3 regions of the Exiguobacterium sp. B2(2022) genome follow, and region 3 is predicted to be linked to each of the others. Evidence: riboswitches for the same ligand, from Rfam matches in the RefSeq annotation. Region 3 holds a riboswitch; each other region holds the start of a gene.

Region 1 (5,671 bases), on a different contig from region 3:
AGACACGGCAAGTGCCCAACTCGTCAGGAGCAGAATCGTCGCCAAATTGATGAGGAAGAATGAAAAGTCGAACGCCGTCGCGGTCAACCAGCTAAAAAAGAAGAGCTTTGCCAGAGAGAGTGACAAGTAGCTCCAATAATCGAGATATTTGATCATGAACAACACATCCTTTTCATACCCATTCCCGATGAGGTGAGTGAGGGAAACGTGAAGATGTGTCCAACAAAAAAAGAGGCACGGGGCCTCAGTTAATCAGAAACGTATCGCGCAATTCGATGATGGTTCCTTCCGGTGCTTTTAGTTTACTTAAATGACCGTCGACGACGAAGTAGATGTTGCCACCGTGCTTCGGCAAGAACGTGACACCGAGCTGTTCGAGTCGAGCGACTTCCGCTTCGAGATCATCCACATAGAGGGCGAAATGGACGGGACCGGCTGCATATTTCGAATAGTCTTGTAACGATTCATCCGTTTTAGCAGTCTGGAGCTCGATATAAAAATCACCGAGCTTGAGCCAACTATTGAAGTCACGTGTGTGGAAGTTTGGCGATTCTTGGACGAGCTTAAAACCGAGCGCTTCGTAAAATGACTTTGATGCGGCATAATCTGGGGTTTGGATACAGATGTGGTGAATTTGTTTCATTAAGACTTTCCTTTCGTTTGTAGGTCGTTCACGCGATTGCGGTGGAACGGGGAAGTCACATCTTCCGAGATGAGACTGATCGTATGTCCGTCCGGGTCCACTACGTCAAAGTAAGACATGCCTCCGAAATCGTGAAGCGGTGTCGCGATCAACCCTGCTTGTTCGAACGATTGATACGCGAACTGGATGTCTTCACAAATGACGTTGAAATAGACATGGGCTTGTCCTGACGCATCTTTGAACGTTGTGGGTTGCGGTGACGAGGTTTGGATCAATCCGAGCTGAGTCGAACCGTCTGGTAGACACAAACCGATGCCTCCTTCCCAGCGACCAATTTCTTTGGCATCAAAATAAGTAGTATACCAGTGTAGGGACTGTTCTACATCTGATACAGGAACGAAGATACTTCCGATTCGGAACATGTGATAACCTCCTTTTCTCTTATTAGTGTAGCGAATGCATGGTCTCGAAGATACGGGGGAAGAAACTTTTTACGGGAGAAAGCGTATGAAAGAGAGAGAAAATCAACGAGGTGAAAGCATGAAAGGAAATGAAATCACGATTCAACCGGTTGATGCAGTCAATCGAGAGACGATCATTGCTCTATCAGTGGACGAGAAACAGTCCCGATTCATCGAGACGAATGCCGAGTCGCTTCAAGAGATGGTCGAGGATACGAAATATAATTGGCAGAGCTATGCATTTTATGACGGTGAGCGACCGGTTGGCTTCATGATGGTCGGAGCAGAAAATCAGACAGAACGTTATGTGTGGCTCGATCGTTTAATGATGGATCAAAACGAACAGGGGAAAGGCGTTGGGACGAAGTGCCTACGCATGGCAGTGGAATTCATCCAGACACAATACGACGTGGATGATATCATCCTGAGCCTCCATCAAGAGAATGAAGCCGCGAAACGATTTTATGCGAAAAACGGCTTTGTCGACAGCGGCTTGATTGATGAATGGAACGGCGAAGCAATCTGGGTCTATCACACAAAAACCCGACCGTCATAAGTCGGTCGGATTCTCGGATGGATTTGTTGTCTTTATAGCATTCATACTCATCGAAAAGAGAACGATAGCGGCAAATAAAAATAGGGGAACGAACCAGTTGTTTAGAAACGGATCGACAAACGTCGGTTCTTCCGGCCAGCTCCCTGTTGAGATTTGGGCGTTCCAACGGGTATAGAGTGCGATGCGTTCGAGTGTGTATAAGAGTCCGGATAAAAACAACAATATACCACCCGCTACAAGCTGATTGAAACGTGACATAAAACCCCTCCTCTATAGATGTTGTCTATAGTTTACCATTTCCATCCAATCGAGAGGCTTTTATTTAAGTATGCTCGGTCGCAGCTGTTTGACACGTGATAAGACGAGCCAACCGAGAAGCGCGCCTGTCAAACTAGAGGCAAGGAACGCTGGGACGAAGAAGAAGGCACCGAACGTCGAACCCATTAACAGTTTCGCATACGGGACGGCAATCAACGAGGCGATGACACCAGTTCCGATGATTTCTCCGAGAGCGGCAGCATAGACGCGATTCGTGCGAACGAAGAACATACCAGCAAGAAATGCACCAATCATGCCACCGGGGAACGCGAGAAGTGACCCTGTGCCGGTCATGACGCGAATGAGTCCGGTCACGAAAGCGACGAGAACGGCTCCAATCGGACCGACGGTAACTGCTGCAATCACGTTCACCATATGCTGAATCGGATAAGCGCGGGCGACACCCGTGGGAATCGAGATGAACATTGAGCCGACGACGGCGATGGCAACGAGCATTGCCATCCAAGTGAGTTGTTGAATACGCATGAATAGTCTCCTTTCAAAATAAAAACGCCACGTTTCCAGACGGAAAAATGGCGTGGATATACAGAGGCGTATCCCAAGCCACTTCCCTACGCTGGTATGAGCCAGATCAGGTTCAAAGGGTCCGGCAACATGCCGTCTCAGCCCGAAGGCTCCCCTAGTGGTCGATTATTGACTTGAGTATAGCATAACTAAAATCGGAAGGGAGGAGAAATTATCCCTCATTCTTGGCTAACAGGTCCTCATAGTCCTTCTCGTTCCAAAAGAGCGGTGAGATGGATTCGGGACCTTTTAATATTTCTCCATCTTGATCGTATACGATGGCATATCCGTTCTCGACATCGAACACGAACAAGTCGGCAGTCACTTCGGTCACGCCATTGCCGGCGATAATCACATCGTCAATTGGCTCCCGTGCCAGTTCGACACCCGCTTCATCGAGTTCGACGAGGAGGGCTGACGTGTACGCATGGCGGTCATAGACGGATTGAAATTCATCCTGCGTAAGGATGACGTCGGTAGGCGGGGCACTCGTTCCGAATTTTCGATTCTCTATCTCTTCGACATACTGAAGGAAAGACTCCTCTTGCCAAAACAGCGGAGCGACCGATTCGGAACCGTTGATTACCGTTCCGTCCTGACTGTCGAATACCGTGGCATACGTCCCGTCATCGAGTTTGAACGGATAAATATCTGCATATGTGTGCTCAAGCCCGTTTCCGGCAATGATGACGCGTTCAAACGTCTCGCGGAACGGTTTGATGCCTTGTTGTTCGAGCGCAGCGAGGAGCGGTTGTGTTTGTTCATATTGGTCATAGACGTCTTTAAAGTCTTCGCGCGTCCATTCAGTGATGGGTTCATCGGGTGATTCGATCGGGATCGGATTGTCTGCCACCGTATCCGTACAACCTGTGAGTAAAAGTGCCCCTAATCCGAATATCGCCCATCGTCTCATGATTTCATCCCCTTAACTGACATTTTCCACCATTTTATCATTCATGAATGAAAAGTAGAACCTGTGCACATTCTCACTCGGGGTGAGGACGTGTCGCGTAGTGATCGAGTGTGCTCTTAAAGTGGAGTGTGTCTTCTTCAGAAATCGTCACGCCTGAGGATGTGCCGTAGCGGACCGCATGATAAACGGACGGGTTCATCGGTAAATCGATGCGTTGGAACCACTCTTGCAGTGTCTCATGAGCACGCAATCGCTTGGCTGGTACGAGAGATTGGTTGAATGCGATCAGTGCATCGCGAATCGGGACGTTCGTGAACGCTGTGAGCGTCGAAACGGACGAAACGTTCTTGTTTTGTAACGATTCGAAAAGCGGGTCTGCGTTTGAATCAACATGATCTCGTGCGAGCGCCAAACGTTGCTTCCGTTTTCGATAGACATAGAAACTGAAGCAACAGAATGCGATCAAAAAAGCGACGAATAGCCCAAGATTTCGTCGTGTTGATTCGCCAGAGCTCGTGATTCTCTCAAAAAAGTGATGTTTTCCTTTTTGAGGATCCAATTCAAACGGGTAATCTGCTTTGGATTCACCAATTAAAATGCCATCATCCTCATCCGATAGGAGATCAGTCGGGGGACTATTATTTTCCTCGACCGGTATCGTTTCCGGGTTATAGAGCCACTCGAATACACTCGTCGCAATCACTATCATCGTGAACGTGCCAAGAAGTGTGGTGGCAATCAGGAGAAGAAACTTGTTCGTCCAGCGCAAGAAGACACCTCCTTTTGAATGTTCAGACTATTTGTTGTTTATCTTACCATAAAAAGGTAAAGTTTGATTAAGACAAAAAATGGAGGTCGTCATATGGGCGTGGAGCAGGTCATCAAACAGTTGAACGAGGTGTATTTAGGCAAAGAGGATGTCGTACGCCTCTGTTGTACCGCGTTACTCGCGGAAGGACATATTTTGTTAGAAGATGTTCCGGGTACGGGGAAAACGTTACTTGCCAAAACGATTGCAGCTAGCTTCGACGGCGCGTTTTCTCGGATTCAGTTCACGGCCGATTTGTTACCGTCTGACGTGATTGGCGCAGATTATTTCAACATGCAGACCCAGACGTTCGACCATCGACAAGGACCAATCTTTGCGAATATCGTCTTGATCGATGAAATTAACCGAGCGGTTCCACGGACGCAGTCTGCCTTGCTCGAGGCGATGGAAGAGCGGCAAGTCTCCATCGGGGGAGAGACATATCCGATGCCAAAACCATTTTTCGTCATCGCGACGCAAAACCCGATCGAATCGGCCGGGACGTTCCCGTTACCGGATGCCCAGCTCGATCGCTTCTTGATTTCAATTCCAGTCGGTTACCCTGATGTCGCGGAAGAACGGGAGCTCCTCTTGCAAGTCATGCGTCAAACACGGAAAATCGTAGAGGCGGTCGCGACGTTAGACGAGTTACGTCGCGCACAAGATCAAGTGAAGCAAGTATCGATTCAAGATGACGTTCTCGATTATTTACTCGGGCTCGTCCATGCGACACGAGAACACCCATCCGTGGAGGTCGGTGTCAGTCCACGCGGAGCCATCGCGCTCATGCGGGCGTCTCAAAGTTACGCCTATCTCCACGATCGATTGTATGTCATTCCAGAAGATGTGAAAGCCGTGGCACCTTACGTATTGGCCCATCGCCTGACGTTGACGCTTGAAGGAGGCATCAAATCGACGAAACAGGACATCATCCGTTACATCTTAGACACCGTTTCTGTTCCGGTCGAGGGTTGACGATGACGTTCTCGACACATAACGCCCTACAGAAACAATGGATCCCGGTCTACGGATTCGCTGGAGTGATTCTCGTATTCGTCCCGTACATGGAGGTTGTCGGGTATACGCTCTGTTTACTTTCGGGCATCGTCTGGTTCTTTGAACGGACGCGGAAACAGTTGGAACGAGCCCTTCGTCTTCATATACATACGCACGAGTCTCTTCTGTTCGTCGGGGATGAGACGGAAGTGCAGGTGATGCTAGACGGAAGTGAAACCGTCGAACGACTCGGTCTTCCCGTTCGTGTTCGCATGAAATCCAATACAGCGCTCAGCTTTCCGGACCACGACCGTTCCCCAAATAGTTTGGATATGACGTTACGGACGGATCAGGCCCGTCACTCGCTCCGCGTTCAGGCCGAATTTCGGGGACCGGCTTATATCGAAGAGTGTGTACTCGCTGTGACGCTCCCGTTTCATCTCGGGACGTA
Region 2 (5,671 bases), on a different contig from region 3:
ATCGTCTTGCCCGACATGTACACCGTCCGCATCAATCGAGAGTGCCAAGTTCACATCGTCGTTGATGATAAATGGAACATTCGCTTGTCGACATACACGTTGGAGCGCCTTCGCCATCGCTTCTTTTTCATCTCCATACAATGCATCTTTACCTTTTTCGCGAAATTGAAAACATGTCACACCACATCGAAGTGCCGTTTTGACGGTTGCCACTAAATCAGATGTATCCGTCGTCCCACACACAAAGTAAAGACGAAGCTGCTTAGCGAGTGCTTGTTTCGTACATGACGTCAACGGTAATCACCTCTTCTTTCGCTAAACGATGTCCCCAATGATTCGTCGGTCCATGCCCCTGTCCAATCGATAATCCATGCGTAATCGCCTGATGGATAAATTGTTTCGCATCCACGACGGCTTGACGAAGTGTCTTCCCGTATGCCAGCTCAGCCGTCAAGGCTGCAGAAAACGTACATCCCGTTCCATGTGTGTCTTTTGTCTCGACGCGGGGTGCTCTCACTTGAAACGCTTCAGATTCAGTTACAATCAAATCGACTGCCTCCACACCTTCCATATGTCCACCTTTGATGATGACGACATCGACGCCGAGTGCCCGAATCGATTGAGCAGCCTGCATCCGATCTGACTCCGTCCGAATCTCGATTCCGGCTAACACTTCCGCCTCAGGGATATTCGGTGTCACGACCGTCGCATATGGTAACAATTTCGTACGAAGTGCCTCGATTGCACTTTCCTGTAACAAAGAAGCGCCTCCTTTTGCCACCATGACAGGGTCGACGACTACGTGTTGGAAACGATGACGTTCAAGTGCTACGGCTACCGCTTCAATCCGCTCCGCATCTACCAACATGCCTGTCTTACATGCTGCAATCTGAAAATCATTGGCTACTGCATCGATTTGTCCGGTGATCATTTTCGGGGAAATCGCTTCAATCCCATGAACACCAAGTGTGTTTTGAGCCGTAACAGCGGTCAACACACTCGTCCCGAACGCACCGAGCTCTTGAAACGTTTTTAAATCGGCTTGAATACCGGCTCCGCCCCCTGAATCAGATCCTGCAATCGTCAATACTTGCGGTCTCATGATGTCGACACCTCGATTCGATTCGTCGGGATTGTATATTGTGTCAATTGATGGAGGGCATTTAAAAAATGAATCGGAAAATCTCCCGGTCCTTCTGCCCGTTCGCTCGCCAACTCCCCGCAATAGGAATATCCCGACACGGCTGTCACCGTCGCCTTGAGCGCATTCTTTTCGACTGCTAGACATGCCCCGACGACCGCACTAAGTAAGCATCCCGTACCGGTCGTCTCAGTCATCCGTTTTGTCCCACCGCGTACTTCCATGACAACACTCCCGTCGCTGACCACGTCTTCTTTTCCAGTTACGGCTACGACGCACCCGTATCGTTTCGCTGCTTCAAGCGCCAATTGTCGCGGTTCGCATGCTCCGTCACCCGCATCGACACCTCGCGCTACCCAATCGACACCTATCAATGTCGCAATTTCTCCTGCATTTCCCCGAATGACCGTGACACGGACGTGACGCAAAATACGCTCGACGACATCCCGGCGGAATGACGTCGCCCCGACTCCAACCGGATCAAGTACAATCGGGCATCCCGCTTCGTTCGCCGCTTGTCCCGCACGAATCATCGTCGCCTCAGTCATCGTACCGAGTGTCCCGATGTTTAACACGAGCGCATCGCTCACAAACGTCATCTCTGCCACTTCTTCAATCGCATCTGCCATCACCGGAGAGGCACCGAGGGCGAGCAGTCCATTCGCCGAAAAGTTTGCTACGACTGTATTTGTGATGTTGTGGATCAACGGTGCCTGCTTTCGAATCTCGCTCCAAATCTCATGTCTCATTGGTTGACCTCCTGAGACAACGTCCAAGATTCAAGCGTCCATGCCATTTCCCAAAAGGCGACTTCGTAATAGCAACTCTTCAAGAAGAGTTTTGTGTAACGAAGCCGTTCTTCTTCTGTCGCTTGTCCAGCCAATTCATCCAACCGATCAATCTGTTCTTCCACCAACTCACGGAACCACTCCGAACCATACGTCGCAATCCAAGCTGAATAAATCGGATGGTCGGGTCGTTTATCTTTTAAACGTTCACCGATTTCGTAATACACCCAATAACACGGAAGGATTGACGCCAATACGTCACCGAGTGTCGGTCCTGCCTGTTGCATATGAAGCGCATACGCGTAAGCGGTCGGTGCCGGCTCGAATGTCGCCAGTTCAACATCCGTCACGTTGAGCATCGTAAAGAACTCACGATGAAGTGAGAGTTCCGCCTCAATCGTGTGTAAGGCATGTGTCAAAAAGCGACTCGATAGTTCCATCGTCGGTGCGAGCGTCGCCCCTTTGGCCTGCACTTTCGAGAATTGATTCAAGTAATACGAATCTTGCATGACGTAATGTCTAAACTTTTTCTCATCGAGCGTTCCTTCTCCGAGTGAACGAACGAACGGATGATGAAAGCTTGCTTCAAACAATCCATCCGCTTCCTGACGTAAGTGATCTGTAAATTTCATAATAACTCCCCCTTATAACAGATAAAAAGACGCCGCCTCCCATAACGGAAGCGGCGTCTCGAACAGTCATATCTAGGTGAAGCCATATGAGTCGTCTCGCCCACTTCCCTACGCTAGCGTGAACTAGATCAGGTTCGAAGGGTCTGGACCTTGTCCATCTCAGCCGCGTGACGCGACTCCCCTAGTGGCAAACATTATGAAATTCAGTCGTCTTCGACCACATTCTATCAATCTTTTCATCAATTGCAAACCTTTTCCGATTCTGTTTTTCATTCTTCGCTTCGGGAATGGGTAAATGAACTCATTTACATGAAAAGGATGTGTCCGGATTGAATACGATTTTATTAACCATTGCATTACTCTTCATCAGTTTGAACGTGTTTTGGTTTTTCAAACGTCAAACGTACAAGCAAACAGGATTTGACGGGAGATTGTTCGCTCAGTTGTTCGTTAGCCTACTTGGTGTCATGTTAGGATTCACATTGATTTATTATGCTTTGTCTCGTGATTCAGTCATTCTTGTGACTTCACTCGAATCCATGAATGCCGTTGAACCGACTTGGGAAAACCTCCTGTATTTCAGCGGGGTCACTTTATTATCAATCGGATTTGGTGATTTGTTGCCGATTGGTTTGACCCGATTATTCGCCATCATCGAAGGCGCCATCGGCATTTTGTTACCGAGTGCCTTCTTCATCAAATCGATGTATCAAAAAGACAAGTGAACATGTCCTAGCGCCCCGTGATGAGTAAGAACATATTAAATGCGACGAGACCAAGGGGAAGCATCGCAACCAAAATGATTGGCCATTTCTTTAAACGAATGCCGACAAAGAGGACAAGACTTCCGACTAGAAGAGCAATAAATGTCGTATATGGGTTCATGAAAAAACGCTCCTTTCTCTATAAGGAGCGTTTCCCGGCTCACGGCCTCATTAATCGTTCGAATGTCGAAGTGTTGCACATGCGGCACGGACGCGTCTGGCTTCTTCTTCCCGGAAGACGAAATCACCTTGTTCCGCGACACGCTGCGCGCAAAAGAAGAAGAGTGATTGCAGGCGGTCATGCGTGTCTTCAATCGCGCTCAGCTCAGCCGAGGCATACGTCGCCGTGAGCATCTCCCACAACTCTTCCGGTAAATGCTCTCGCATCCCGTCGCCCGATTTCCCGAGATTCACAGAAAAGTGCGTCGCATAGCCGATATTCCATTGCATCATCTGACGGAGCATATTTCGCATGATGTCGAGATGATCGAGCGCGTATAACACCTGGTGTCGTTTGATTCCTTTGACAACATAGAGTGACACCCACCAAAATTCATTCCAACAAGACGCATACTCATCAGCAGACGGGCGTGTCACACGGTATGTGTCGTCTGACGGTGTCACACTCGGATGATGGTCTCGGTCGAACACGATTTGACTGAGCGAATCGGCTTCGAGCATCTCATCAAGTTGCTCGATGCTTCGAATCGTCAAATCAATACGATGTCCGTCTACATACTGCACCAAAAATGTCACATGTCGTTCGGAATCAGACGTTTCAGGTGTCTGCATAATCAAGACGTCTCCAAACATGTCGATCCATGAGCAATCGGTCGCAACCACTTGGACATCTTCCACATAAAAAGTGAGGTCGACATCTTGGTATGGGTCTGGTCTGACGTTCGGATTGACGAGCGAGCCGTTCAAGACGACCGTTCGGATATATTCACGTTCTTTTGCGAACGCAATCAACTGTTCAATCATTTGTTCCGGTTTCATTCTATAATCGCCCCCAATGAGCGCGCGACTTGGATTGCCTGCATCGCGTCTAGTTTTGTTTGTTGTAACGTCACGTTCGAAAAATCAACCCCATCGACGAGTGCCCCTCTGAAGTCGGCACCACGGCACACCGCATGTTGAAGTGTCGCCCGTGACAAGTCCGCCTGATGCCAAACCGTCTCGGTCAAATCGGCACCGTACAGGTCCGCCTCGACCAAACGAACGTGGGACCAATCCATTTTCTTGAGCGCTACGTGACGAAGGTTGACGAATGACCAGTCACCTTCTGTTACACGGACGCCCTCAAACTGACTCTCCTCAAAGGAAGACCCCGTCATTTTACATTGCTCAAACTCACTCGTGAACAAATTGGCACCATGGAACTGACAGTTTAAAAATGAGCTGCCGACATGACGGGACGCGTTCCATTTCGAATCGGTAAAATCACAGTTGATGAACTGACAGCGCTCCGTTTGTAGTTCCGTCGCATCGACATATGTGAAGCGACAGTTCTCGAACGTGACATGTGACAGCTCTTCGTCACGAAGTGTCACGTCGCGGAAATCTTCATCTCGATATTGCGTATGTGGTTGAAACATAAGATCCCTCCTTCAGGTATACTAGAACATATGACAAAGATTGGAAGTGATATAGATGGACCTCGTATTTCCGACTGAACAAGGCGTATTATTTTTGTGAAAGACGGACACGTATTGATTCACCGAAATATTCGGGATGACTTTTGGGCACTGCCTGGTGGTCGTGTGACGCTCGGTGAAGAAGCCGCAACCGCCCTCGCACGCGAGCTACATGAAGAATTGGATATGCGTGTGACCGATACCTCGTTCGCCTTCGTGCACGAGAACTTGTTCACCTACAACGACCAACCGTTTCATGAGATCGGTCTCTATTTTTATGTAGACGGTGATCTCCCGCTCGAAGAAGGAGACTTTTATGGACCTGAAGGAGACCACCTCATCTATCGTTGGCAAAAACTCGACCGTCTTCAAGACATCACGCTCTATCCAGAAGTACTCGCACAACTACCGAATCGTTTGCCGTCTCATTCACTAAATCCGGCTTGAACTTAGAGAAGCGATTTCAACTCGTTTAAATGTCGAATCTCGTACGTCGACTCCATCGTCGCAGCCACTTCCTTCGGATTGAACCAACATGTATCTAGGCCGTACATCCGCCCACCTGCGATGTCTGCTGTGACTGAGTCGCCAATGATTAAGCCCTTCTCTGGCTTTACGTTCGGGATTCGATCAAAGACGTAGTCAAAGAACGGCTTCATCGGTTTTTGTGAGCCGGTCGCATCCGATACGAAGACGTCTTGGAAGTACG
Region 3 (5,671 bases):
ACCATGGCTAAGGGATAACGGATGGAGGAATCTCTGATTATGAAGCTCCATGTCAGATAACACGGTCTCAATTGATGTTTCGTGACCAAACTGCAACTCTCGCTCAACGGAGTTCATAAAAAATAGATGTTCTGGTGATTGTGGCACGAGTCCGACCCGATGATCGTGTTCTGTTAAGCTTCTCAAAAATGTCGACTTCCCGCTCCCATTCGGTCCGAGAACGGCAATCACTTCTCCTGACCGGACATGAAGTAACGTTTCCTTAAGCTGAAACGAATCACGTCTGACCTCTTTAACCTTGTAGCGTTGAATAGCTGAGAGTGACGCGTTCGACTTCACGAATGCAAAATCCTCGACCGGACGGAATGATTCATGCCTAACGATACACCCTCGCTCTAACTCAATATGCCAGTCAAAGTAATCCCCCCATAGATGAGGACGATGCTCGACGACAATGACATTCAAATCTTTCATCTTGTCGAGCCATTTTACAAATTCTTGCGCGGTCACTGGGTCTAGATGCGTCAACGGTTCATCGAGCAGTAGCCACTGAGGCCTTCCGACTAAAGCGCAAGCGACAGCGATCCGCTGTTTCTGTCCGCCTGACAACGAATCAATTTTGCGGTTTCGATAATCACTCAACTGTAACGATTCGAGGATTTCCGTCACGCGTTGTTCGATGTCTGAGACAGGTGTCGACAAGTTCTCAAGTGTGAAAATCAGTTCTTCTTCCACCCGCTCCATGACAAATTGCGTATCCGGGTCTTGAAACACCGTTGCGACCTGCTGATTGATCTCGCCAGGTGCATAGTCGTCGTATGATCGTCCAAGTAGTTCGAGTCTACCATCAAGGATTCCGTCACAATTCTCCGGATAGAGACGGTTGAATAGCGCGAGAAGCGTCGATTTCCCGCTTCCGCTCGCCCCACTAAGAATCGTACGACCTTGACGGATTGAAACGGTCACGTCTTCAAGAATCGCCTCAGAACTCTCTGGGAATCGAAAATGAAGTGACTCTGTCTCAACCATGGACGTTCCCACTTCGTGAAATCGCATAACCGCGAAGTGATCCTGTCTTCAGCAATAGGTCACTGAGCAACTTCCCACCGATTCCAGCGATGACCATCCCACTGACGGCTCTCAGCCCGAACATCGTCGCCACATAGCCTGGCTCTAACATCGCGAACCCACTCATGAAATATGTATAGACGAAACTCGTGACAGCCGACCCAAATCCGGCAAGCATGAGTACCCATAGCTCATAACGTCTATAGCCCGTCATTGCAAAGACGGCTTCTGCCCCTAAACCTTGAACGATGCCGACCAAGATGATGCGTGGCCCAATGGCATTGCCAATCAACATCTCAATCGTTGCGGCCATCACTTCTGAGATGAATGCCGCCCCCGGTTTACGAATGATGTATGCGGAGATAATCGATACGATAAACCAGATGCCAAAGATCCACTCGTAGGCGATGGGACCGATCAACCCTGCCCACAAGTTACCGATATGAACGAACAATAAATAGACGACCGCGAAGACAACAGATAGTACGGAGACAAGGACGACTTCTTTCAATTTCCACGATTTAAGCATGTCGCCCTCCATGTGACGGACTATTTACGCTGAACGTCACCGTCATGACAACGTGTCGGTTCTTTTCGCGCGTCCGCTTAAAGGCCGCCTCGTAGTATGAGAACACGTCATCTAAGTTCCCATGGATGCCTGATGCATAATGCATCGACTCGTTATAGACACCAGCCTGTTTTGCTTGTTCGATTTCCTCATAGATAAGCTCCATGTAATCGTCAGCACCCATCGGATAGAGTGCGAACTGCGATGACACATACTGGTCTCTTGATGCACCGTTTAATGGTTCGCTCGGAGCCTTGAGTACCTCATCTCCCGCCGAATCCCCTGGACAACCGACAGAGAACGTTCCGCTCATTGAGACATGCTTCCCTTCTTCCGAAGCAAGACTCAAGACCGTTCGAGCGACGTCAAACACATGCTCGACTTGTCCACGGATGACCGTCGACACGTCATCCGTATGTCTCCACACACCTGACAGATCCGTTCGTTCTAGTGCACCTTTGATTGTCCCGACAAAATCGTCTGTCATCGGGCTTAGTGTGAATCGAAACCCGACAATCGGACTCGTACCACATGATTCATTCATTCTATTTCCCCCTCTAAATGTGTTTGCATAAAAAAAGCCGCATTCATGAGAATGCAGCAGCAAAATCTATACAAACTTGCATAGAGAAAGTGCCGCACTTCCTCACGCCAGTATTATCTGGATCGAGTTATAAGGGATCGGAGCCGTGCTCTCATCTCAGCCGAAGCACCCCTAGTGCAGTCATTAATATGCGGTTACTTATGCAGTCACAGTATAGCGATGTTTCGAAGCTTTGTAAACGGTCAATCTGAATATGTGACGAATTGACCTGTACCAGGGAGCGGGTCATGGAACGAATCCCACGATTCTTCCATCTCCTCATCCGTCAACAAGCAAGCGTCAAGTGACCGCTCGACCGTCTCACGGTCCATTCGTTGACCGATGAGGACCAATTCGTTCTGTCGGTCTCCGTACGGTTCGATGTAGTCTTCGCGCAGTTCCGGTTCGGTTGCAAACATACCCTCTCGTTCGCTCTCCGGAAGTGTCGCTAACCAACGCCCCGCATGTTCGAGCGTTGATGCATACCCAGCTTGTGAAAACAGACAAGCGAGGTCGTTTCGTGTCGCAATCCATAAGAAACCTTTGGCACGAACGATTTCTTCAGGGTAATGTTCCATCCAATTCATCAAACGCTCAGGATGGAAAGGTCTACGCCGACGGTAAACGAACGAACTGATGCCATACTCTTCTGTTTCCGGTGTATGTTCTTCCGACTCGAGTTCTTGAATCCAACCTGCAGCGTGCATCGCTTGGTCAAAATCGAACAACCGGACGTCAAGCAGGTCGTCTAACCCCACATTCGAGTAGGTCGACGTCAACAACTTAGCACTCGGATTGAGCGTTTTCAGTAAGCCCTTCATTTCCTGCAGTTCTTCTTCAGATACCCTGTCCGCCTTGTTCAATACGATGATGTCCGCAAACTCGACTTGGTCGACGAGAAGGTCGACGACTTCACGTACGTCACCTGTATCGACGGCTTGTTGGCGTTCCATAAGCGATTCACCGGAATTGAAATCTTTGAAGAAGCGGTACGCATCAACGACGGTGACCATCGCATCGATATAGACACGGCTCGTCAAATCGATCCCGAGCGCGTCGTCGGCATACGTGAACGTCTGCGCAACAGGAATCGGCTCAGAGATACCAGAAGACTCGATGATGATGCCGTCGAGCTCACGATCTTTCGTTAATTCATAGACGGCTGTCAACAAATCTTCGCGAAGCGTGCAACAGATACATCCGTTCGAAAGTTCGACTAGCTTTTCATCCGTCCGGGAGAATCCTCCCTGCTCGATCAACTTCTCATCGATATTCAGTTCACTCATATCGTTCACGATGACGGCATATTTCTTGTGATCTCGGTTATGTAAGATGTGGTTAAGCAGCGTCGTCTTGCCGCTACCAAGATACCCCGAGAGTACCGTAATTGGAATTCGTTTCATGATATATCCTCCATTTAAATCGTAATGATTACTTTTTATATAATGGAATGGTAACATCTTTTTGTCAACAAAAAAACACGCCACACGGACGTGTTTTCGAAGAAAGTATAATCATTCTTCCAACGCTCTTCGTTCTGCCTCTGAACGCGGGTAAGCATTCGCCTGCCATTCAGCCCGATAAATCGAGTCGAGTTGAGTCAATCCGACTTCATCCTCATCTTTGTCTGAATCGACGCTCGGCACCTCATCCCACTTCGGGTCGAGGTACGAATGATCTTCTTCACGTGCTCGATTTTCTTGAATCTTTTGAATCCCCATCTTAACTGCTGCAGCAACTGCCAACCCAATACCTGCTCGAACCAACAGTCGTTTCACCATCGTATTTCCTCCTCAGCGACCGAAACGATACAATGGCATCCCTTTCACTTCTGTGTCTATAATAAATACCGATCCCGCATCCGGGTATTCGGAAAGCGCCTCTTCATCCATTCCTTCACGAGCCGTCGTGATGGCTAATCGATTCAGTCCATCCCCGATAAAGGCACATGAAGTGACATTCGGCGCAGGAACATGCACTTCCAATAATTTTTTACCTGTCGATGGGTCCCAACGTGACACTCGTCCACCAGCATAATGTGCAATCCATAAACATCCTTCCGTATCTGATGTCATACCATCCGGGAAGCCATCCTCGTCCGCGAAATCGATGACGACCTTTCCATTTGATAACGTACCTGACTTCAAATCAAAATCATATTTCCGAATTTTTTCAGTCGGTGTATCGATATGATAAAAAACGGAATGGTCAGGCGACCATGTCAACCCGTTCGAAAGTGTCAATTCATCCATGAGTGATGTTGTCGTTCCATCTCGATCGACTCGATACAATGTCGCTTGGTTTTCTTCATCCTCAAGATGGAGCGTACCTGCAAAAATACGACCATATGGATCGGCTTTCCCATCGTTGAAACGTAATCGACCATCCGGGTCATCCAACTCAACAATCTTATTTAGATCTCGATTGATTTCATCCCATTCATAGATTCCATCTTTCAATCCAAGGACGACACCGTCCGTCACTTTTGGTATGACAAAACCGACCTGTTTTCCGACCTCGAATGAAGAAATCTCGTCTTCTCGCTCGTCATACCACCATAACGTATGACCTTCGATATCTACCCAATAAAAACGCTTTAACTCAGCATCCCAACAAGGACCTTCACCAAGCGTATTTCGTACCCGAATCCATAACGACGCATCTACTTTCTCCATTACTTAGCCTCCACTCTATCCATTAGTTCAGAAATCTATTCCCTTCTCCCATCTCGACTATGCATGAATTCAGAAAATCGTGATGGATTTTCACCGTTGTCCGTTCGATTTGCTATAGTGAAAGAAAAGTAGAGAGGAAGTGAATGTCTTGTCTAAATGGGATGAACGATTTAGCTCGGAGGATTATGTGTATGGGACAGATCCGAACGAGTTTTTACAAAAATGGATCACCTCTCATCAGATTGAAGGAAAACGTGTATTGGCCATCGCTGAGGGGGAAGGTCGAAACGCAGTCTGGCTCGCCACGCTCGGCTTCGACGTCGAGATGTGGGACGCTTCGAAAGTGGGACTCGAAAAAGCGAAGCGCTTGGCGACTTCACGAAACGTCTCCCTTCAGACGAAGCAGATTGACTTGAATGAAGCGGTCTGGTCGCAAGAAACGTATGACCTAGTTATCTGCATCTTCGGCCACTTTCCTCCACATGTCAGAGAAAAGGTGCTCGCCGGTATTCAAAAAACACTGCGACCTGGTGGCGTATTCCTGACCGAGGTGTACTCTACACATCAACTCGCCTACAGGACAGGTGGACCAAAAGACCTCTAACTTCTATACACTGAAAAGATGTTTCACCAACTCGAAGACAATTTCATTCCTCTCGTTTTAAATGAGAATGTCGTATGGCGAGAAGAAGGAAGACTGCATCACGGTGAATCAGCTGTGATTCAATATGTCGGACAAAAACGATAAGCGAATGGCCTCCCCGAAAATTCGGAGAG

What was found. A riboswitch is a leader RNA that binds a small molecule or an ion and turns the genes downstream of it on or off. The one in region 3 is predicted to bind thiamine pyrophosphate.
Region 1: linked by a shared signal. The riboswitch ahead of thiW (energy coupling factor transporter S component ThiW) and the one ahead of ON063_RS04780 (YkoF family thiamine/hydroxymethylpyrimidine-binding protein) in region 3 are both predicted to bind thiamine pyrophosphate.
Region 2: linked by a shared signal. The riboswitch ahead of tenA (thiaminase II) and the one ahead of ON063_RS04780 (YkoF family thiamine/hydroxymethylpyrimidine-binding protein) in region 3 are both predicted to bind thiamine pyrophosphate.

The regions. Positions count from the first base shown of each region.
Region 1 covers NZ_JAPEHX010000035.1:22,332-28,002, reverse strand. Annotated here, with positions in the region: gene ON063_RS08655 (LTA synthase family protein) at 1-156, opposite strand, end outside; gene ON063_RS08650 (VOC family protein) at 245-643, opposite strand; gene ON063_RS08645 (VOC family protein) at 643-1,065, opposite strand; gene ON063_RS08640 (GNAT family N-acetyltransferase) at 1,184-1,660, shown strand; gene ON063_RS08635 (hypothetical protein) at 1,655-1,918, opposite strand; gene thiW (energy coupling factor transporter S component ThiW) at 1,979-2,464, opposite strand; TPP riboswitch at 2,531-2,630, opposite strand; gene ON063_RS08625 (hypothetical protein) at 2,676-3,416, opposite strand; gene ON063_RS08620 (hypothetical protein) at 3,490-4,185, opposite strand; gene ON063_RS08615 (AAA family ATPase) at 4,279-5,199, shown strand; gene ON063_RS08610 (DUF58 domain-containing protein) at 5,202-5,671, shown strand, end outside.
Region 2 covers NZ_JAPEHX010000028.1:30,112-35,782, forward strand. Annotated here, with positions in the region: gene thiE (thiamine phosphate synthase) at 1-294, opposite strand, end outside; gene thiD (bifunctional hydroxymethylpyrimidine kinase/phosphomethylpyrimidine kinase) at 263-1,102, opposite strand; gene thiM (hydroxyethylthiazole kinase) at 1,099-1,890, opposite strand; gene tenA (thiaminase II) at 1,887-2,561, opposite strand; TPP riboswitch at 2,650-2,754, opposite strand; gene ON063_RS07395 (ion channel) at 2,882-3,286, shown strand; gene ON063_RS07400 (hypothetical protein) at 3,294-3,446, opposite strand; gene ON063_RS07405 (aminoglycoside 6-adenylyltransferase) at 3,497-4,324, opposite strand; gene ON063_RS07410 (pentapeptide repeat-containing protein) at 4,321-4,923, opposite strand; gene ON063_RS07415 (NUDIX hydrolase) at 5,020-5,409, shown strand; gene ON063_RS07420 (YjjG family noncanonical pyrimidine nucleotidase) at 5,412-5,671, opposite strand, start outside.
Region 3 covers NZ_JAPEHX010000016.1:29,375-35,045, forward strand. Annotated here, with positions in the region: gene ON063_RS04770 (ABC transporter ATP-binding protein) at 1-1,029, opposite strand, end outside; gene ON063_RS04775 (ECF transporter S component) at 1,022-1,597, opposite strand; gene ON063_RS04780 (YkoF family thiamine/hydroxymethylpyrimidine-binding protein) at 1,590-2,180, opposite strand; TPP riboswitch at 2,263-2,363, opposite strand; gene ON063_RS04785 (GTP-binding protein) at 2,423-3,622, opposite strand; gene ON063_RS04790 (hypothetical protein) at 3,734-4,000, opposite strand; gene ON063_RS04795 (SMP-30/gluconolactonase/LRE family protein) at 4,013-4,894, opposite strand; gene ON063_RS04800 (class I SAM-dependent methyltransferase) at 5,043-5,498, shown strand.